DNA from 3 places in the Nocardia sp. NPDC051570 genome. Region 2 is predicted to be linked to each of the others. Evidence: riboswitches for the same ligand, from Rfam matches in the RefSeq annotation. Region 2 holds a riboswitch; each other region holds the start of a gene.
The links. A riboswitch is a leader RNA that binds a small molecule or an ion and turns the genes downstream of it on or off. The one in region 2 is predicted to bind magnesium.
Positions count from the first base shown of each region.

Region 1: linked by a shared signal. The riboswitch ahead of ACIA76_RS41165 (stealth family protein) and the one ahead of ACIA76_RS27030 (hypothetical protein) in region 2 are both predicted to bind magnesium.
Region 3: linked by a shared signal. The riboswitch ahead of phoU (phosphate signaling complex protein PhoU) and the one ahead of ACIA76_RS27030 (hypothetical protein) in region 2 are both predicted to bind magnesium.

Region 1 is NZ_JBITDI010000031.1:3,793-11,000, reverse strand. Features, by position in the region: gene ACIA76_RS41170 (antibiotic biosynthesis monooxygenase family protein) at 433-690, shown strand; gene ACIA76_RS41165 (stealth family protein) at 939-2,309, opposite strand; M-box (ykoK) riboswitch at 2,385-2,563, opposite strand; gene ACIA76_RS41160 (DUF1501 domain-containing protein) at 2,656-3,837, opposite strand; gene ACIA76_RS41155 (DUF1800 family protein) at 3,851-5,155, opposite strand; gene ACIA76_RS41150 (hypothetical protein) at 5,397-5,744, opposite strand; gene ACIA76_RS41145 (DUF1003 domain-containing protein) at 6,036-7,208, shown strand, end outside.
Region 2 is NZ_JBITDI010000011.1:182,961-190,168, forward strand. Features, by position in the region: gene ACIA76_RS27000 (FAD-binding oxidoreductase) at 1-301, shown strand, start outside; gene ACIA76_RS27005 (polysaccharide deacetylase family protein) at 363-1,238, opposite strand; gene ACIA76_RS27010 (MerR family transcriptional regulator) at 1,304-1,690, shown strand; gene add (adenosine deaminase) at 1,905-2,852, opposite strand; gene ACIA76_RS27020 (DUF6194 family protein) at 2,986-3,456, opposite strand; gene ACIA76_RS27025 (hypothetical protein) at 3,520-3,804, opposite strand; M-box (ykoK) riboswitch at 3,992-4,163, shown strand; gene ACIA76_RS27030 (hypothetical protein) at 4,534-5,259, shown strand; gene ACIA76_RS27035 (NRAMP family divalent metal transporter) at 5,394-7,148, shown strand; gene ACIA76_RS27040 (hypothetical protein) at 7,164-7,208, shown strand, end outside.
Region 3 is NZ_JBITDI010000016.1:164,220-171,427, forward strand. Features, by position in the region: gene ACIA76_RS33030 (NAD(P)/FAD-dependent oxidoreductase) at 1-849, shown strand, start outside; gene ACIA76_RS33035 (RNA polymerase sigma-70 factor) at 894-1,823, shown strand; gene ACIA76_RS33040 (hypothetical protein) at 2,047-2,262, shown strand; M-box (ykoK) riboswitch at 2,412-2,583, shown strand; gene phoU (phosphate signaling complex protein PhoU) at 2,864-3,589, shown strand; gene ACIA76_RS33050 (hypothetical protein) at 3,543-4,373, opposite strand; gene ACIA76_RS33055 (alpha/beta fold hydrolase) at 4,354-5,112, opposite strand; gene ACIA76_RS33060 (phosphotransferase) at 5,319-6,218, shown strand; gene ACIA76_RS33065 (hypothetical protein) at 6,344-6,625, shown strand; gene ACIA76_RS33070 (LLM class flavin-dependent oxidoreductase) at 6,630-7,208, shown strand, end outside.

The DNA.
Region 1 (7,208 bases), on a different contig from region 2:
CGTTGCGAATGTTCCGCGAGATCGACCAGCGGCCAACGACTACGGCTCAGTCGAACGACCGGAACGCAGGCAATACCGGACGTTCTCCGATCGCTCCGATGATCCTCCGCCGCCGGTGCGCCAGGTTCGAACAGGGAGTGCCGCAGTGAGTTCCACCTCGATGAGTCGACCTGCGAATCCAAGCTGCATGACGCCGCGAAATCGGCCACCGATCGTGCCGACGCCATCGACGCCCGAAACCTGAGCTGCGCGAAGGCGCCCGTTCAAGAGGACTTCGGGTCCGCCGCAACAGTATTCGGTGAATGGGTTCGCTGTGCCCGCCGGATGCGAGTCCGGCTAGGAGCGTGGGTCGGTAAATGGGGTTGTGGGTTCAGGTGGGTGTGCGAGATCGTTTTGAGGTGATACCCCCGTCGTTGCCTGTTGGAGGACCTTGTGGCCGATCTTGTGCCCGCATCGCTGCCCGCCCCGCCCTATTACGCGGTGGTGTTCACTTCCGTGCGGACCGCTGGTGACGAGGGGTATGGGGACAGGGCCGAGCGGATGCTGAAACTGGCTGCCGACCAGCCGGGTTTCCTCGGCGTCGATTCGGCTCGCGGCGCGGACGGTCTGGGGATCACGGTGTCGTACTGGAGCGACGAGGAGTCGATCGCGGCCTGGCGGGGTCATCGCTTGCCGCCGCCGCGGTGTTGAACGCGACAAACACGCGACCTCTTCACGCCTCAGTCAGCAGAGTCCCACGCGAAGGGCCGCCTCAAAGGCCCAAGCAGCCGAAACTTCCTCGCGCGTGTGTGTGGAGCGTCAACACCCGGTTGAAGCTGCCTCGTTGAGCCTTGGGCTCCTCACTTGCTGAGGATGGTCACCTGCCTGCATTGGCCGGAGTACAGAGTTCCGGACTGGATGCGGCACAGCGCAATCCGGTCCGGAACTCGCTGTGCCTGCTATGCGGCGGCGGTGTCGGATTCTACCTCCCGGCTGCGTGCCGGGGCAGCGGCTCGCTCCCACGGCGCGGGCCGCGGGAAGTAGTTCTCCAGGAAGCACTGCACCCGCGCCACGCGGTGGGATTCCTCGATCTCGGGGAAGCTGCTGTCGTTGAGGCAGAAGAAGTCGACGTCGCGGCGCACCGGCAGCACATCGAGCTGATCGAGCCCGTCGTGGGTCGTGGTGTCCACGTAGTGGACCCGGGCGGTTTCGTGCCGTACCGCCCTGCCGGTCAGCAAGGCGAAGTAGTGGTAGAGCGAGTTGGTCACCGAGATATCGGTGCTGGAGCGGAACGGGCTGGCCTGGGTCCTGGCGAAATCATCGGCGAACTCCCGCTCCATCTCCAGCAGCACACTGCGCCGCAGCGGTGTCGGCGCATGCGCGAGGTGCCGGGTGATCACCTGCCCGAACCGATCCTGCAGCAGTTTCCGGTTCACCCGCGCCCCGTTCTCGAACCCGCTGCGCTGCTTGGTATTCGGGCCGGTGCCGATCCGGAGTTCGGAATCGGCGAACCTGCTGATACCACCGCAGGTGAAGAACATCTCCGGAGCGACAGGACGACCCAAGAACATATCGTCGTTGGCGTAGATGAAATGCTCGCTCAACCCCGGGATGTGCTGCAGCTGCGATTCGACGGCGTGGGAGTTGAATGTCGGCAGGCAGGTCGGGTCCAAAAAGTGCTCCGCCGCACGAACAATCGTCACCTTCGGGTCTTCGGCGAGCCAGCCTGGTGGGGTGGAGTCGGTGGCGATGAAGATCCGTCGCACCCACGGCGCGTACTCCCGCACCGACCGCAGCGCGAACCGTAGTTCATCGATCTGCCGGGTCCGGGCCGGGGCTGTGTCGCCCTCGCCGAGGGTGACGCCGACCGCCGCTTCGGCGCGTCGCCTGGCCACTGCCGGATCGTTGCCGTCGACCCAGGAGAACACGATATCGATGGGGAATCCGATATCGCCCGCATGCGGTTCGAACATTCCCTCCAGGGAGATCCATTCGCAGCCGTATCGCTGGACTGCGATCAGCTCGAGATCATCAGCGGGAAAGCTGTTGCGGGTCAATGCGTTCGGGCGCGGGCAGCGCACCTCGTCGGGGCCGAAGTCCCAGAATTCGACGTCGATGCTGCCCGGGCCCTCGTCGGCGCGCAACAGCGGGGCGACGAGTCCGCGGAACTCTTCGCGCAGTGCCAGCGCAGGCGTGCCTGCGGCGGTCCTGATCAGCAGGAATCGGATATTGTTCGCCAGCAGAATGCCGCGGGTGAGCAGCAGGTTGTCCAGCGCCGACCGCTCGGCACCGGCTCCGGCCATCGGAACACATGTCATCAGGTTCTTCATTCGTCACACCTACCTACGGGCTCAACAGGATTCAGTGAACGCACGAAGGAGTTTGCACGAACGGAAATACGTCGCACGCGACCCCACACGTTGAGCTTCGGCACTACACGACGTATCCCTGCCGGATATCCGGCGGGAAGCCACCTGGGATCAACCCTTAAGCCGGGAAGATCTGTCCTGATCTTGGGCGTCTCTCGACGTCGTGAGATCAGTGGCCTTTGTTCGAACAGGAGCCTCACCTAACGAGGTGCACTGCCACTATAGCCGCATACGCACCACCGTGGCTCCCGGCAACGCGCGCAGGCCGTGCCGACGGCGCCCACCCCTTCTACTGGGCTCTCGACGGTCAGGCGATCACGCCGAGGTCGCGGCGACCTGGACCCACCACCGCGTCCGGATCGGTGGCGACCACCCGGTGCAGCAGTTCGTGGTAGATGTCGCGGAAGTCGACCGTGGACTTCAGATCGCCGTCGTCCAGATCGGTGAGGCTGGGTTCGTCCCCGTAGAAACCGCCTTCGACCGGCGCCCCGGCGACGAAGACCGGACCCGCGGTGCCGTGGTCGGTGCCCTGGGAGGCGTTGGCGTGCACGCGGCGGCCGAACTCGCTGTAGGCCAGCAGGACCACCGGGTGCCCGGCCATGTCCCGTAGGAAGCCCGACACGGCCTCGTCGAAGCGGCCGAGCAGTTGCTCCTGGGTGTGGCGTTCATCGGCATGGGTGTCGAAGCCGCCCAAGCTCACCGAATAGACCCGCGTCGGCACTGCGGCCTTGATGCACCGCCCGACCAGGTCGAGTTGGGCCGACAGCGGATTGCCGCCCGGTGTGGCCTTCGTTCCCTTCAGCACTGAAAAGGTCTGCTCGACAGTCTGTTCCGCCTGGTAGCCGGTGCACACACAGCCCTGTGCGGCGCTGTCGGCCGGATCGGTGGCAGCCAGCCCCGAGAGCGCCGCGGACATCTCCGGCGGCAGCGGCGCCGAGGCAGGATCCAGCGCCGCCGCAGTGTGTTTCACACCGAGCGCCAACTGCGGCAGCACCGATCCGATACTCACCGCACGGACCGGATCGTCGCCGGTGACGTCGAGCCAGCGCCCGATCCAGCCGGTCGGCACCGGCTCGTCCGGCGACGCGGTCTGCCAGATGTCCATGGAACGAAAGTGGCTGTGGTCAGGCTTCGGATAGCCCACGCCGCGCACGATGGCCAGGCGCCGCTGCTGCCACAGCTGAGCAAGGCCCTTCATTGCTGGGTTCAGGCCGAGTCGATCGTCGAGATGCAGCACTTCCTCGGCGCGATAGGCCAATTCGGGGCGAGCGTCGTGATAGGCGTTGTCGGCGTAGGGAATCACAGTGTTGATGCCGTCGTTGCCGCCGTAGAGCGTGAGCACCACCAGCACGCCCGACCCCGGTGGCAGGGGTGTGGTTTCGGCGCGGCGGTGCAGCTCGTCCCAGGTGATGGCGGACGCGCCGAGCACGCCCAGCGCGCCGAGCACGCTGGAGCCGACGAGGAACTGTCTGCGAGTGAATTCCGGCATGGCAGAGGCGCTTTCAGCTGGTGAGGTATTCGGGAGTATTCACAGCGAGGGTGATCAGCCGGGCCGGGTCCGCGACGGCGGCGAGCAGCTTCGCGCTGCGATCCGACCAGCCGCCCACGCCGAGCAGATGTGCCGCGGCGTCGAGCCGGTCCGGCCGCGCCGCCTGCGCGATCGGCGACAGGTCGGCCGTCTTCATCATCTCGGCCGCGGCGGTCAGCCGGGAGTGCGCGGCCGCGCTGGACATCCATCCCTGCCCGCGCGGCCACCCGCCGACGTCGGGCGGATAGAACGGCAGCTGTCCCAGCCCGCGCAGCACCCCGGCCACTCGCCGGACTTGGGCATCGTCGTCGAGCGGGATCCGCAGCGCCCGCACCATACCGATCAACCATTCGACCGGTCCGTGCACGACAGTGTTTCGGGCGGAGCGGAATTCCGCATCCGTGAGGATCGCGGTCACCAGCGCGGATAGGTCGCGGCCGGGCCCGTACGCGGCGGTCAGACGATCCAGCACGGGCGGTGTGGGCGGATTGTCGGAGGCCAGTTGCTGCCAGGTCCGCGTGGCGACATATCGAGCCGATTCCGGGCGGGCCAGTACGATCTCGCAGAACTCTCGCGCGCCCAGCGGACCCGTCACGCCCAGAACGGTTTTCACGCCGTCGTCGTGCCGCTTGGCATCGAGTACCGCACCGCTGGAGCCGATCACCCACCCGGTCAACGCCCGCGCGCCCTCGCGCACATCGGTTTCGGTGTAACCGTTGCCGTGGCCGAGGGCGAACAGCTCCATGAATTCGCGGGACAGGTTCTCGTTGGGCGCCTTGGCGGTGTTCGCGATGCCGTCGAGCCAGCGCAGCATGGCGGGGTCGGTGAGCATCGCAGAGGCCAGCGTGCCGAAATCGCCGGTGCCCAGGCCGCGCAGCGTCGTGTTTTGGGCGGCCATCTCGGCGGCATTGCGCACCTTGGTGGCGGAGGTGGCGAAGTGGTTGTGCCACACCAGGGTCAGCTTCTCGCGCACCGGGACCCGCACGGCGGCCATGCGGCGCAGCCACCACGCGGTCAGGGCATCGAGCTGGGCGGTCAGCTCAGCCTGATAGCGATGCCGGACATCGGCGGTCGCCCCCTTGCCGGGCGGGGTCGGCAGGCTGAAGCTCGGCAGCGGCGTGGCGCGGGCACCGGGATCGGCCTCCGGATCGGTGGCCAAAGCCGTGCGCAGATAGGCGATGGGGTCGGATACGGCATCGATCTCGGCCCCGGTCGCGCCGAATCCGATTCGGCGCAGCACCCGGGCGGTGCCCATCCACTGCAGTGATTGCGTCCCCATATAGCCGAGTATCAGCCGCTCGCGGGCCGCCTCGAGCGGCTGACAACCGACCTTCAGCAGATCTTCAGCCCACCCCGGAGAATGTCCGAGTATGCGGCGGCCGGAACGCATCCGGCCAAAAGAACGCCGAGGGGAGTTGTCTCTTGGTCCGTTCGTAGTCGGCGGCGTCGGTCAGTGCGTCGATCTTGGGGTTTCCGGCGCGGCGCATGCCGCGGCCGACCTGCTCGAACCCGTTATCTGGTCAGCGGGAACGAAATTCGGGATGCTCGCTCGACGCGGCCATCTGATCGTCGGCGCAATCCCGTGGCTGATCAAAGCAATCCGACTTGGCCGGGGGCTGATTGAGTGACGGCCAGCCACGCCGATGACGTGCCCGTCGAAACGGCTGGTGACGCGGCGGGTGGTGGCCGTCCCCGCGGCGGGTGGCCAGCAGCAGTCCGATCAGCAACGCAGCCAGGCCCAGCAGCAGGATTCCCGACCCGATCCACACCTCGGTCCGGGAGTAGACGGGAACATGCTCGGGCGACATCGCGGCGATGGTCAACCCCCTACCGGGTCCACCCGCGAGCCACCATCCGATATTCGCCACGATCGACTCGCCCCTTCCAGGGTCCCCACGGCGCCGTAAACGAAAAGCGTTTACCCCCAGGGGATCCTACGGCCGAGTTGGGTCGCTCGGACCGCCGACGAACAGTCGGGCACAGCCGGGGTTCGAAGTGTGATTGCAGCGGCAAGAGGTCGGGCGATGTCGATGCCGGGAGATGACTGGTAGCGCGGAATTCCTTGTCGCCCTTCGCGCTGCGGTGCCAGTACCCTCGGCAGGGTCGGGGACAACGCGGAGAAGTCAGCTGGGGGTTGTGTGTCGACGATGATCGGCTTCGTGTCCGAGGAGAGCTCGGTGACCGACTCCGGCCCGGGAAGCGGTGCGTCACGTCAGCCGGTGGCGTTGGCCGATGAGCGAATCGGCGTGAACGATGCCATCGCCGCGGCGTTGACGCGGTGGGTGGGGTCGATGCCCGCGTTGTATGTGGTGTTGGTTGTTTTCGGGGCGTGGGTGACTGCTGCGACGTGGTGGGGGCCGTTGCATCGGCTCGATCCCTATCCGTTCCCATTTCTGCTGTTCCTGGACAACGTCGCTCAACTCGTTCTGTGTCTGGTGATCTTGGTCGGGCAGCGTGTGCTGGGTAGGGCCGCCGACCGTCGCGCGGTACAAACATATGAGAACGCCGAGGAGATCTTCCGCCAGGTCGCGGACCTGCAAGCCCATCTGGACCGGCACGATGGGGCGCTGAGCCGGGGCGTCAGTCTGCTGGATTCCAGCCCGCATCCCTGGGTCGAGCGGCACCGGGTGCAGTCTCCGCCGCAGGCCCGCGATGAGGTGGTGACCGCCAACCAGCGGATCGCGGCCTGGCTGACCGGGCGCCTGGGCAATGTGTGGGCGTTCTACCTGGCAGCCGCCACCCAAGCGGTCTGGGTGGTCTCGGCGCAGCTGGGCCTGCAGCGGTTCGACCGCTATCCGTTCGCGTTCATGAGTTTTCTGTCCACCCTGGCTCAGCTGGTGTTCATGATCGTGATCATGGTCGGGCAGGATGTGCTGGGCCGGGCGGGTGATCGCCGCTCGGAACAGACCTTCCTCGATGCTGAGGCCATCCTGTATGAATGCCGTCGTATGAAAGCGCGGCTGACCGCGCAGGACCGCATCATCGAGAGTCTCTCCGGCTACACCGCTACCCACGCCGCCGAGCAGCTCGCCCAGGCTGTCCACGCCGACACCGCCTTGGCCCGTTACGAGACCCACACCCGCCTCGCCGCTGGAGGTGATCGCGGCTCACATAGTGGTGCGCGGCACCGGAATTGGGACGAGCTGGACGAGGAACACAAGCAGTCCTATCGTGTTCGGGCGCGGCGGATCGGTGAGGATCTGGCCGCGATCGGGTGTCTCATGGTGCCCACCTTCGATCCCGCGCTGAGCGTCGCGCTCACCGAGGAGGAGGTGGGGGCGCTGGCCCGGTTCGACTACGAACGCTGGACCAGCGGGCGCACGATCGGCGCG
Region 2 (7,208 bases):
GGACGCACGGCATATGGATTGGTTCAAGGACTTCCAAAAATCCTGGCGGCCGTACTCTTCGGCCTGTTACGTAAATTGGACCGACCGCCGAATAGAGACGCGATTGGGGCATTACTTCGGCGATAACCTTCCCAGGCTGGTGGAAGTAAAAAATGCCTGGGACCCGCACGATGTCTTCAATTTCCCTGCGAGTATTCCCTTGCGTGTCACCGCGGATCAAGCAAGGAGATGGGAACTGTCGGACGACGTAGTACAGAAACTGAAAGACAACGGAAGGTTTGTCGACAGTCCAGCCAGTTGACAAGTTGAACGCGGCCCATGCGGGATGATCTGACCGGAGGACGACGAAGTCCTGTGCCGTGTCAGGAGCCAGCGGTGGCCTGCCGATAGTGGTCGGCAATCTCGTCGCTGGTCGTCGTCCACACTCCGGGATGATTGACGACGTAATCCAGCGCCTCGTCGAGGTAGCGGTGACGGAACGCCTGGCCGGTGATAAAGGGGTGCAAGGCCAACGCCATCACCCGGCCACTGTCCGCGGAATCGGCGTAAAGCTGGTCCACCTGGTCCTTGACCATCTGCACGAAATCGGGACCGGTGAGCCCCTTGCTCACGAAGATCCCGAGGTCGTTGAGCTCCACCGAATACGGCACGCTCAACATGCCCGGCACGCTCGTCAACCGGTAGGGCTGGTCGTCGTTGGTCCAGTCGAGCACGTACCCCACGCCGAGCTCGGCCAAAAGCTCGGGAGTAGCAAAGGTTTCGGTGAGTCCTGGACCCATCCACCCGCGTGGGCGCCCTCCGGTGGTCTCCTCGATGGTGGTGATGATGTCGCGCAACGCGACTCGCTCCTGCTCGACCGTGAGACCTGTGTGCAGGTGACTGTTGCTGCTGCCGTGTGCCAGCCACGCCCAGTCCCGTTCCCTGCCGGCCGCGATGATCTGCGGATACCGTTCGCCCACATCGGAGTTCAACAGCGCACTGGCACGGATGCCGTACTTGTCCAGCAGTTCGATCTGCCGCCAGATGCCCACCCGCGGCCCATAGTCGCGCCAGCCGTAGTTGAGCGCGTCCGGAGTCAGTGCGGTCGTACCCTCGTAGGTGGCCGTTCCGGGGAGATCGACGTAGAAGTGCTCGATGTTGAGTCCGATGTAGAACGCGACGCGCTTGCGGTCCGGCCAGTGGATCGGCTCGCGCTCTGTGATGGGGCTGTAGTTGAAAAGCGTGATGTCCTTGCTCATGGGGCTATCCTGAAACCTTGACATACATGTGAAGGTCAAATGAAGTTCGTTGTGGGATAGGACATATGCGCATCGGGGAACTCGCGGAACGCACCGGCACCGCTCCGCGGCTGCTGCGTTACTACGAGCAGCAGGGCTTGATCCGTGTCGGCCGCAGTGCCAACGGTTATCGCGATTACGACGAGCGCCTGATGGACCAGGTCGTCCACATTCGCGGTCTGCTGGACGCCGGGCTGCCCACCCGCGTCATCAAGCAGATCCTGCCCTGCCTGGACGATCCGCGCGACATCCATTTCGCCGACGCCACCCCGGAGATCATCGCCACGCTCGAGCACCAGCGCAACCGTATGACCGAACGCATCGACCTGTTGACCCGCAACCGGGACGCGATGAGCGCCTATCTCGAATCCTTGCGCAGCTGCGCGCGGGGAGCGAATTCAACGGTGTCGTGAACCTCCGGGCGAGACCGGGGCGAGCCATCCGTCACCGGCATCGTCACTGATCGGCTACCGGACGTGCTGCGCCGCAGTCGATCTGAGCGGCCAGCACTGGCCGTAGTCGAGGAGCGCCTACCAGGGCACCGATGAACTCATCAGTAGGTGCGATTTGATCGAACGCGCGCCCAGCGCCCGATATAGGACGTTCCGTGGACCGACCTCGGCATGCTCAGCTGCTCAACCATTGATCGATCTCAGCACCGATCCGGGCTTTCAATTCTGCGGGAGCGAAGCTGGCCTCGACCGAGGTGCGGGCCAGGTTACCCAGGTCGGCGTCGCTGTAGCCGAAGACCTCCCGGGCACGCTGGTACTCCGCCGTCAACGACGTCTCCCCGTCGGTGTTCAGGGTGATCGTGAGACCGGCCTCCACCAGGCTCGGCAACGGATGCTGCGGCAGCGACGACACCAGCCCGAGCAGCACGTTGGAGGAAGGGCAGACCTCCAGCGGGATACGGCGTTTCCGCAACTCGGTCACCAAGGCCGGATCCTCCAGTACACGGATGCCGTGGCCGATCCGATCGGCGTGCCCCACCGTCAATGCCTCCCATATGCTCTCGGGGCCGGCCGTCTCCCCGGCATGGTGCACCAGGTGGAGCCCGGCATCCCGGGCAGCAGGGAATACCTCAGCGAACGGTCTCGCCGGATAGGACTCATCGCCCGCCAGCCCGATCGCGACCACCTGCGGATACCGGGTCGCCAGCTCCAGAGTGCGCCACAGCCGCTCCACCGAGCGTCGTCGCGAATGGTCCAGGATGACACGGACCTCGACGCCATACCGCCGCGCGCCGACGGCAAAGCCGTCCAGCACCGCTTCCAGCGGCATCGTCAGATCGTCAACGCGCTCACCGTGAGCCGCCGCGGTGAAAGTGACCTCCGCGTAGCGGACCCCCTCGGCCGCCTCGTCCTGGCAAAACTCTACGGCGATACGACGGAAGTGCTGATAGTCGCGGAGAAGCGCCCGCACGGTGGCCCGCTGCTCGGCGAATTTGCCGAAACCGGTGAACGGCCGATCTCGAGCGGGTGGCTCGCCCCCCAGCTCGCGGATCGTCGCGGGACGGATCGCGCTTTCCAGGTGCGTGTGCAGATGAACCTTGGGCAGTAGGCGAAGATCTCTCACGGCAAGACACTATGCGTGAGATCCATTGGCCGCCGAAGGTTATGGCTGGCTCGAATGCCCGCACGGCAGCCGATCGGCGATCAGCGTGTCGACGCAGGCGAACCCGCTGGCGGATCCGAGTTGGCGGGCCGCGTTATTGCGATCCGGCACGGCGTTGGTAGCGCGACCGCGCGTGGTCGTGGGCCGTGCGGAGCATTTCCTGGATCGGCTCCTCGGTTCGCGCGCCGGGGTTCACGACCGCGAGCCATGCGGCATTGCCGTAGACGGGGTGTGCCAGCACCGTGTCGGCGATGCTCGGGTCACCGCCACGGGTGGCGGTTTCCCGAGGATCATGGCCTGTCGACCTGACGAACACGTCCTTGCCGACGCCGATGTTCAGACGGAAGGCGCCGGGGCGGTTCAGATCCGATCTGTCGTCGTCGGGGTGATCCTTGGTCACGATCGTCGCGAACGGCTGGCCCGTGGCCGGGACTCTGCCGTCGGGGGCGTAGTAGAAGAACGTGTCCTCCCACGCGATCTCGGGTGACCCGTCACCGGGCCCGGGGCGAAGCGTCAGCACTGCGCCCAGGGATTCGATGAACGTGATGATCTCGTCGATGCTCATGAGTTCCAGCGTCACATCGATGCGTCAGCCGTGAACCGGCGAACCAAGAGGGGCATCGTTGATCTATAGCCTCGGGGGCCTCCGCGCTTCACGGTGATCAGCCGCTTGTTGCTCTCGCGCTTGGCCTAATACGCCCTGCGCGATGGCCGAGACCGAGCCGTGCGGGTCGCCCTCGGGCCGGTTCAGGTAGAAGGTGCGCCGCCGGATGCAGTCGGCGTCGAGGATCTCGGTGGCGGTGACGATTTCGCGTCGGCGGTCGGTGGCCGAGGAGGTGCGCAGGATGCGGGCGTGGGCGCGGGAGGGCGCGGCGTGGGGGCGAATCGTTCGTGGTAGTGCGGATTTCGGCACAGATCGTCTCGGGCATTCCTTGTGGAAGTCGGGCGGCGCGGTGGATTTGATGAGTCGGAAAGACTGGGCGGTCGCTGCAGCGTCGGCGCCTTCGGTGAAATAACTTCTGACTGGCAGTAATTCGAAAAGGTGGTCCGTTGCCTTAATTGACTTCGATCGTCGGATTGTGTCAGGCTGTAACACGGAAAAAGCACCTCGCTAGGCGAGGCTCCTGCACGAACACAGGCCACTGATCTGACGACGTCCAGAGACGCCCAAGATCAGGACAGGTCGCCCCGGATTAAGGCGCGATCCCAAGTGGCTTCCCGGGCAACGGGATACGTCGTCCAGTGCCGAAGCTCTGACGAGAGAGGTCGCGCCGGTGGCATTCTGCTGCGGCCACTTCTTCGTGCGCTCCGCGACGGCGTCCCCGCGCGCCCCGGCCGCAAGGAGGTGAGGAACGACCATGGCTCGAGGCGATAGTCCGTATCCGAGTTCCGTGTCTTCCCCACCCATGGTCTTCCCCACCCGTGCGTGAGTGGATTCACATCACACGAGCCTGAGATATCGTCCATTGTCGCGGTCTGCGTCTGCGCATGACCGTTGATTTGTGCTGCATTTTCGGGCCGGTATTCGGTGCGGTAATCGTTGAATAGCCATTCGGGCATGGGTCTTTATGCCCGCAAGAAGCCACGTTCGTCGAATGCTGGCCAAGAATGTTCATCTCGAATTGTTCGAAGGTTTTATCTGATGAGGAAGATCACCGCGTACGCCACCGCCGCCACTGTTGCGCTCGGCGTACTCAGCTTCAACATGCCCGACTCGGATGCGGCTCCGGTGCAACCGATTTCGGCGCCGATCACACACACCGACCTCGCGCCCGGTATCCACTGGACCGCCAAACGCGACGGCAACTCCGTGGTCGTCGCCACCGACGCGGGCTCGCTGGCCGCCCGCGACGGCCAGTTCCAAGTGCTCGATGCCACCGGCACGGTCGTTGCCGGGTTGCCGCTGGCCTACGACATCAACGGATCACGGTTTCCGATCGCGGCCACGATCGACGGCAACACCGCGACACTGACTCCGAGCACCGATCCCGCCGCTGCGAAGCCGGTGCAGATGGTGACCCCGGTCGATGCCCAAGCCGACTTCGACAGTGCCCTGGCCGCGGCGGGCACCCAATTCGGCCTGGCCACCGGGGTGGGTGCGCTGGTCGGCACCATCATCGGCGCGGTCGGTGGCTGCGTACTGGGTGCGATCGTGCCCGCGACGCTGATGACGCCGATCTTCGTTCCGGGCTGGGTCGGCGGCTGCATCGCGGGCGCGGCCGCGGGCATCGCGCTCGGCGCGGCCGCAGGCACGGTACTGCTGGGTGTGCCGGTCGGCATCGCCAGCGCGATCCAGTTCTTCCAGCGCCTCAACACTCCCTCCACCCCGGCGCCTGCCGGCTCCGGTACCGCTGCCCCAGCGGCCTGATCGCCCATTGCGGTTGTGCTGGAACGGATCCGGCACAACCGCAGTCTGCGACTTACCCCCCGACGTCGACATTCGGCGATCGCCGAACCCATCACAGCAGTACCGCAAGATATTTCAGGAAGGGAGCAATGGCGATGGCCTTGTTCTCCACCGGCGCGACCCGCCGCACCACCACAACGACTCCGTCACCAACCCCCACCGCTGCACCGACCACCGCTGTCCTCGATTCCGCGCACGTCGGCGACATCGTCGGCGCGCTGGGCACCATCGGCCAGCACGACACCCTCGAGGGCCGCGGCCGCTGGCAGCGCTTCAAGATGCTGCTGGCCATCATCGGCCCCGGCCTGATCGTCATGGTCGGCGACAACGACGCCGGCGGCGTGGCCACCTACGCCCAAGCCGGGCAGAACTACGGCATGGCCCTGGTCTGGACGCTGGCGCTGCTCATCCCGGTGCTCTACGTCAACCAGGAAATGGTGGTGCGTCTCGGCGCGGTCGCCGGTGTCGGGCACGCCCGGCTGATCTTCGCCCGGTTCGGCAGGTTCTGGGGCGCGTTCAGCGTCGGTGACCTGTTCATCGTGAACGCCATGACGATCGTCACCGAATTCATCGGTGTCGCACTGGCTCTCGGCTACTTCGGGATGCCCAAAGCCATCGCGGTGCCGGTGGCCGCGGTGCTGCTGTTCGCGGTCGTCGCGGGTGGCTCGTTCCGGCGCTGGGAGCGATTCCTGTTCGGGCTCATCGCGATCAACATCGTGATGTTCCCGTTGGCGTTCCTGGTGCACCCCAGTGCCACCGACACCGTGAAGGGCATCGTCCCCTCGTTCCCGGGCGGCCTGAATTCCACACTGCTGCTGCTCATCGTCGCGATCGTCGGCACGACCGTCGCGCCGTGGCAGCTGTTCTTCCAGCAGTCCAACATCGTCGACAAGCGCATCACCCCGCGCTGGATCCGCTACGAGCGGATCGACCTGTGGGTCGGGATCGTCGTGGTCATGGCGGGTGCGATCGCGATCATGGCAGCGGCCGCGTTCGGCCTGGCCCCTGCCGATGTCGGTCACTTCACCGATGCGGGCGCGGTCGCCCGGGCGCTGCACGATCATCTGGGACACACCGTGGGTGCGTTGTTCGCGATTCTGCTGCTGGACGCTTCTCTGGTCGGAGCCAACGCCGTGGGTTTGGCCACCACCTACGCGCTCGGTGACACCCTCGGTAAGCGGCACTCGCTGCATTGGAAGATCACCGAAGCACCGATGTTCTACCTCGGCTACGCGCTGTTGCTCGGTATCGCCGCCGCGGTCTCGTTCAGCCCCGACCACGTGCTCGGCCTGCTGACCCAGGGCGTGCAGGCGCTGGCCGGGGTACTGCTGCCGTCGGCCACGGTATTTCTGGTGCTGCTGTGTAACGACAAAGCCGTGCTCGGCCCGTGGGTCAACAGCACCCGGCAGAACATCGTCGCGGGCGTCATCGTCTGGTCGCTGGTGCTGCTGTCGCTCGCGCTGACCGCCGCCACCTTCTTCCCGGACCTGTCCACCACCACCCTGGAGATCGGTTTCGGCGTCGGTGCGCTGATCGGTCTGCTCGGCGGTCTGACCATCGCCTACGCGCGCCATCATGCCGACCGCACCCGCTCCGAGCAGACCGCCGCGGAGCTCGGTGGCCTCGACCCGGATCAGATCGAGGAGCTGGATGCGACGCCGCTGTCGCGTGCCGACCGCAAACAGGTCCTGGACGCCGACCGTGACAGCTGGCGCACCCCGGCCCTGCACACCCTGGCGCGTCCGGCGTTCTCACCGCTGCGGACCGCGGGCATGATCGCCCTGCGCGGCTACCTGCTCATCGCCGTCATCCTGATCGGCGTGAAGGTCGTCCAGCAGATCAGCGGTTAGCGCAGACGAAACCGGTTGCGGCAGCAAATCATCCAGCGCACGCTGCCGCAACCGGGTAAT
Region 3 (7,208 bases), on a different contig from region 2:
GCCGAGCCCGGCGTTCCCGGAGCGGCCGAATTCGCCTATCCGATAGCGACTTTCGAGGAGGCGCAACGACTGCGCCCGGTCATCGAGGCCGCACCCGCGACGGCCGCGGTGACGGTGGTGGGAGCCGGTTCCACCGGCATCGAGGTCGCCGCCGAGTTGGCGGAACAGGGGCGCCGGGTGACATTGGCGTGCGGTGGGACGCTCGGCCCGTATCTGCATCCGCGGGTTCGGCGTGCGGTGGCCGGGCGGCTGGCCGGTCTCGGGGTGAACGTGCTCGGCGAGGCCGAGGTGGCGGAGGTGACCCGAGATGCCGTGCAGCTCAGCGGCGGTCGCACGCTGGCGAGCGCGGTGACCGTCTGGACCGCCGGATTCGGTGTGCCGGACCTGGCCGCGTGCAGTGGGTTGAGCACCGACGCGATGGGTCGCCTGCTCACCGACGAGACGCTGACCAGTGTGGACGATTCGCGCATCGTCGCGGCCGGGGATTCGGCGGCGCCCTCGGGCCGCCCGTTGCGCATGAGCTGCCAGATCGCGAGTCCGCTGGGCGCGCACGCCGCCGATACGGTGCTGGCCCGGATCGCGGGCGCTCGGCCCGCGGCCATCAACCTCGGATACTTCGGCCAGTGCATCGCCCTGGGCCGTCGCGCCGCCGCCCTGCAGATCTCCGCCGGCGACGATACGGCGACCAGATTCCACATCGGCGGCCGTCCGGGCGCGTGGATCAAGGAACGCGCCTGCCGGCGCGTGATCGAGGAATTGGTCGGCGAGGCAGGCAAACCCGGCTCGTTCAGCTGGGGACGCACCGACGGTAAGCGCGGCGAACGAGCGGCCCTGATCACACAGCGGTGAGGGACCATCAGAATCGAACGGTGACCGACACAGGAGACCTCGCCATGGATGGGCCGCATGCCCAGCGTCGCCGCGAGCCGAGCGACCACACCACCGATCCGGCGACCGAAAGCTTTCTCGCACACCGGGATTTGTTGTTCACCGTCGCCTACGAGATGCTCGGCTCGGCGGCCGATGCCGAGGACGTCCTGCAGGAAACCTGGCTGCGGTGGATCACGGTCGACGCGGATCAGGTGCGCGACAACCGCGCCTACCTGGTCCGGATCGCGACGCGGCAGGCGCTCAACCGGCTCCGAACACTCAAGCGCCGCAAGGAATCCTATATCGGCCCCTGGCTGCCCGAACCGCTGCTGACCACACCGGACGTGGCCGAGGATGTCGAACTGGCCGAGAGTATGTCGATGGCGCTGCTGCTCGTCCTCGAAACCCTCTCGCCCACCGAACGCGCCGTCTTCGTGCTCCGCGAAGCCTTCGACGTCGACTACGACGAGATCGCCGCCGCCGTCGGCAAAACCCCTGCGGCCGTTCGCCAGATCGCCCACCGCGCCCGCCGCCACGTCGACGCCCGCCGCCCCCGCACCGCGGTCACCGCCGGCGAAACCCGCGCGGCGCTGGAGTCTTTCCAGCGCGCACTGGACACCAGAGACCTCCAGGGCCTGCTCGACGTACTCGCCCCCCATGTGGTCGCCGTCAGCGACGGCGGCGGCGTCAAACAGGCCGCACTCCGCCCGATCATCGGCGCCGAGAAGGTACTCCGCTTCCTCCTGGGAGGCCTGGCCAAGACCGAGGCCACCCTCACCGTCGGCCCCACCGTGGTCAACGGCAACCCGGCACTGATCCTCCGCCTCGACGGCGAATTGGACGGCGTCCTGGCGGCCCGCGTAGAGGACACCCGCATCACCGGCCTCTACTTCGTTCGCAACCCACACAAGCTGACGCGCATCGAATCCGAAACCCCACTCACGTTGCAATGACGACGACCGCGATGAAAGCCGCAGTGGGACACTCCGATTCATCGGACTTCAGGAGTCGGTAGCGACGGCACCCACCGTCACGGCCGAGCCGGTTCGCGGCTCCGGTTCAGGTGGGGCACAGGGTCCGGCGGCACACTCGACGTCGTGCTGATTCGTCAGCCGCATCGCAACGTTACGCCTTCAACACCGCGGGTGTGACGGTCGCGCTGTCGTATATCCCGCAATGGTATTGGGACAGATCGGATCGGCGGATCTGTCGCAGGTGCCCGGACTGATCTCGTCCGCCTATCCGGACGGCACCGGGTACGCATCCCAGATCTACGAGAACGCCGGCGGCGACTCCGGCACCGGCTGGACGTCCTACGGCGGCGCGACTCCGGTGATATGGCAGTTCACCGATTCCGCCAACTGGGCCAGAACGCGCAGGGTCAGGACCTGACTCCGGTCGACGCCCTCGCCGCGGTGAAACAGGACCTGGAGAACGGCACGCAGTGACCCCGTCCCGGTCACCTATTGCCTCGTGCCCAAGATGCCCGGGAACGGCCGGGTGATTGACAGATGTGGTGACGCGGGCGGAGGATGGCCGAGTCAGCACCTCGCTAGGCGAGGCTCCTGTGCGAATACAGGCCACTGATCCGACGACGTCGAGAGACGCCCAGGATCAGGACAGATCGCCCCGGATTAAGGCGCGATCCCAAGTGGCTTCCCGGATAACGGGATACGTCGTGCAGTGCCGAAGCTCTGACGAGAGGGGTGCGTACCCGGCCGCTCGGCCCGGGCATTCCCCCCGGTAGTTCTGACGTCACGGCGTACGTCTCGGCGGCAAGGAGGTGAGGAGCGACAGATGACATCCGGAGAGAGTCCGTATCCGAGTCCGGTTCGGCAACCTGATTCGTTCCCGGCTTGCTGCACCGTAAACGCCTGACACACTGCGGAATACCTGCCACTATCGCGCGTGCTCAGGCGTGCTCGGAATGCGCTGCGGCCGACGCCACCAGGCGTCGGCCGCGAACAACGAGACGTGACAGGAGCGCGGGCATATGCGCGAGGCATTCCATGAACAGATGACCGACCTGGCCCGAACATTGGACGAGGCAGCCGAACAGGTCTGTACCGCCATGGACCAGGCAACCCGGGCTCTACTCACCGCCGACCCGGCCGCCGCCCAGGCGGTAGTCGACCGATATCACCACATCACCGCGCTGACCCGGGCAGCCGAAGAAAAGTCGTTCCGCCTCCTCGTATTACAAGCGCCGGTGGCCGGTGATCTGCGCTCCATCGTCAGCGAGATCCAGATCGTCGACGACCTGCGCCGGATGGGGGCACTGGCCCGGCACGTCGCGGACATCGGCCGACGCAGACAGCCCAATCATTTTCTGCCGCAACATATCGCCGGTTACCTCGGCGAAATAGGCCGCGCTGCCGTCGCTCTCGGTGCGTCGGCCGCGAAGGCACTGCGGACACGCGACCCCCAGCATGTCACGCAGCTCAGCGCGCGAGCCCAGGCCATCGATCTGCTGCACCATCGCCTGACCGACACCGTCATGAACCCCCACCGGCGTCACGGAATCCAGACCGCGGTGGATGTCACGCTGGTGAGCGGAGACTACGAACGTTTCGCCGCCCACGCCGCGGCCATCGGACAACGGGTGCTGTTCCTCGTCACCGGCGCCGCGGCCCCGGACCCGCAGCCCGAACCCACCTATGAGTGGGCACTGCTCAGTAGATCCGCAGCCCCCGCCGGCGAACGATGGCCGCGGCGATAACGGTGCCGAGGATCCAGACCACCAGGCCGACAACGGCATTGAACACGAAACGGATGTCTCGATCCATATGCGGCAGCAACCGGAGCAGCGGGTCGTGCTGGGTGCCGTCGATGGGCGCGACCAGGTAGTACAACCCGTACGGCAGCACGAGATGCCCGATCCACACGACGGTCGTCCACCGGCGGCGCTCCCGCCACCGCTGCACCAGCGTCCTGGTATGAACCGCCAACAGGACCGAGATGACATTGCCGACACCCAGCCAGCACAGCAGCGGCAACGCCACGGTGAACAACGTGCCCACGAACGGCTTCGGCGGCAACGAATGCGCCAGCACGGCCGTGAGCGCCAATGTCGGCAGACCGACGATGATCAGGAGAGCAAGGTTCTTCGTCAGCAGGATGCCGCGAACGGACATGCCCTCGGCCATGCTCGCCCGAACCCGGTGGATATCCAGGCCCAGCACATTGGTGGTCGTGACATCGGCCAGGATGAAGGTCGCGAAGTAGGTGCCGACCAGCACCACCCAGCCGAACTGACGGTGCGGGTGAGCCAGCGGCGACACCAGCAGATACACCAGTGAGAGAACAAGATTCGCGCCGACCCCCTCGAGCCAGTGCCGCGGCGGGGCGAACGACCAGCGCACCTCGTCGATCACTCTGCGCGCCGGGCTGTGATCGGGTGACATCGGCGCGGGCGGCACGGCCGGGACATAGTCGCGACGCAGATACGCGTCGAAACTCCGGCGCGTTCTCGCGCGCAGCTGCTCAGTCCAACGTGTGGGCAAATTCCCCTAACTTCGCTGCGATGACGCTCGGGGCCTTGCGGGGCAGATGATGTCCGCCCGCACCGACCAATTCGAGGCGGGAACGAGGAAACCGATCGTGTAGCGCGTGCGCGGTCGAGACCGGAACGACCTTATCCGCCGGATCGGCCAGGATCAACGTCGGTATCGAATGTCCTTCCAGACGAGCGATCCAATGATCCATTCCCCGAAGCAACTCGCGCTGCTCGGTCAGGAAACTACGCCACACCTGACCGTGATCGTGGCGAATCGAGGCCAGGGCCCGCAGCGACGGCGAGGCCGACGACCGGCCGCGAACCACCCCGCCCCCGCATTGGCGGGCCATCCACGGCAATACCGTCCAGGCCGTCATCGACAGCATCGGTCCGGCCACCGGGGCGGCCAGAAGTTCATCCCACCTCGTCACGCATCCGGGCCCGACGCTGGCGATCAGCACCAGACCACGCACCCGCTCGGGCGCCATCGCCGCCGCCGCGAGGGCGACCCCGCCACCGTAGGAATGCCCGACCAGGACGGCGTCTCGAATACCCGCGCGATCGAATCGCTCGAGCAGCCAGTCGGCATTGTCCGCCAGCGTCGAGGCCCCCGACCGGTTGACCCCGTACCCCGGCCGATCCCAGGCCAAGGCATGAACCGACGCCGGAAGTCGCGCCACGACATCGTCCCAGTCCGAGCGATCCCCTGGCTGCCCGTGCAGCAGGATCACCGAGGGAGTGTTCATAGCGTCGAGAGTAGAGGGCAACACTTGCACCGGACTGCCCGCCCGCTGTGAGGTTGCTGTTCTCCCCGGCAGTCCTCAGCGCTCATAGCCCATTCGCCTGATGCGGATGATCTACAGCGAAGATCGCGGGTGGCGAAGCTACCGTTGACGTCCGTGGAACTCGTTGCGGTCCGGCTCGATTCGTCGATCCGGGGAGGGGAGCGCAGATGCCGGAGGTCGGGGAGCGGCGGGTGGGCGAGGTGCTGGTGCTGCTGGCGCGGGAGCGTGGCCTGCGGCTGGATCTGGTTCGGCCGTTCGAGCGCGGTGACGAGGGTGCGTTCGAGGTCGAGGATGCGGACGGACGCAGGCTCGTTCTCAAATGGCGGCCTTGGCGTCAGGAGGCCGCCGATGCGGCGGCGATGACGACGGACCGGATGGCGCGGATGCGGCGCCGCGGCTGTCCCATTCCGGCCGAAATCGCCTCGGGCAGAGTCGATGACATCCGCTTCGAGCTGCAGGAACTGGTCGAGGGCCGGGCCGTCGACGAGATCACCGAGGATCTGCTGGAGCAGCTGATCGGCGTGGTGGACAGGCAACGAGGAGCAGGCGCGCACGCGAGTGCGGACTGGTGGGAGTTCTTATGCGACGGCCTGTTTCGGGACCGCACCCCGCTGTGCCGCCCATCGGTGCTCGACGGCTGCACCGGCCCGGTCGAGCGGCTGCTCCGACGACTGCGCCGGGCCGCCCGCGACGCCCGGCCCACGCATCCGGCCCCGAATGATGTGGTGCACTTCGATTTCGGGCCGGCCAACGTCCTGGCCGAGCACGGTCGACTCACCGCCGTCCTGGACTGGCAGTCCTGCCGAGACGGCGACGCCGGCTACGACCTGATCACCACCGACTGGGATCTGGCGGCATGGCCCAAGGCCACACCCCGGATACGCGAGCGGCTGTCCCGAGAGATCACACGAACCACCGACCCCGCCGCGATCACCCTGTACGCGGCGCACGCCGTACTACGCAACCTCACCTGGTCCTACCGCACCCAATGGGAGGACCATATCGTGCATATCGGACACACCTTCTTGGACCGCTGGGCGGCCGCCGCCTTCGGTCACTCGGGATGACGAGCCCGCGACCCTAGCGGCCCCAGCACTCGAATCGGGGTCGGGCGCTGGGGTTCTCAGCGGTGTATACAGGAACTCAGATGTATTGCAACACAATGCCTCTCAAGATCGGAAGGGTGGATCCAGTGTCGACAGGACAGGACGACTCCGGTGGGGTGTTCGCGACCGAGTTCATTCACAGCAGGCGCGGGCAGGACATCCTCGCGGGCGATATGGTTGCGTGGATCGATGAGCACGCCGGGCTGACGATCGATCAACTCGGCGGTCCCGGCGCCCGCGACCTCGCCAACGAGGGACTGCCGTTCCCCGGCTGGGAGCAGTTGGGCGGGCGATCACTGGTCGACGCCGTGGCGGCCATCGGGGCCCATCTCGGCATTGCCGGATTCCGGGATCCCCAGGCACCATAGCGGGATGGTTTCCACCGTTCCCGTCGGCGTCGTGATCTTCCCGCCTCCGGTTCACGCTGTCCTGGACGCGATTACGCGGGCCGAACAGGCCGGTATCGGCATGGCCTGGGTGCCTTCGTATCCGGTGGGGCCGGACGGGCTGAGCATCGTCACCGCGGCGGCGGCGCGCACGAGCAGAATCGGTTTGGCCAGCGGTATCACGATCACCTATCCGAGCCATCCCCTGGCGCGGGCGAACGAGGCACTGGTCGCCGCCGAACTCGCGCCGGGACGATTCCGCCTGGGCGTGGGGGCCAGCCACAAGGCTCCCATCGAGGGGAACTACGGCCTGCCGTTCGGCAAGCCGCTGGCCCATCTGCGCGAATACATCGCGGTGCTGCGCGGGATGCTCTGGGACGGACGGGTCGACCTGGATGGCGAATACTACCGGGTGCATGCCGCCCTGCCACCGGAGGTCACGCCGCCGCGGCCGCCGATCGTGCTGGGCGCGATGCGAAAGAACATGCTGCGCTTGGCGGGTGAGGTCTCCGACGGCGCGCTGCTCACCTCCTCGGGGCCGTCCTATATCCGCTCGATCGCCCGC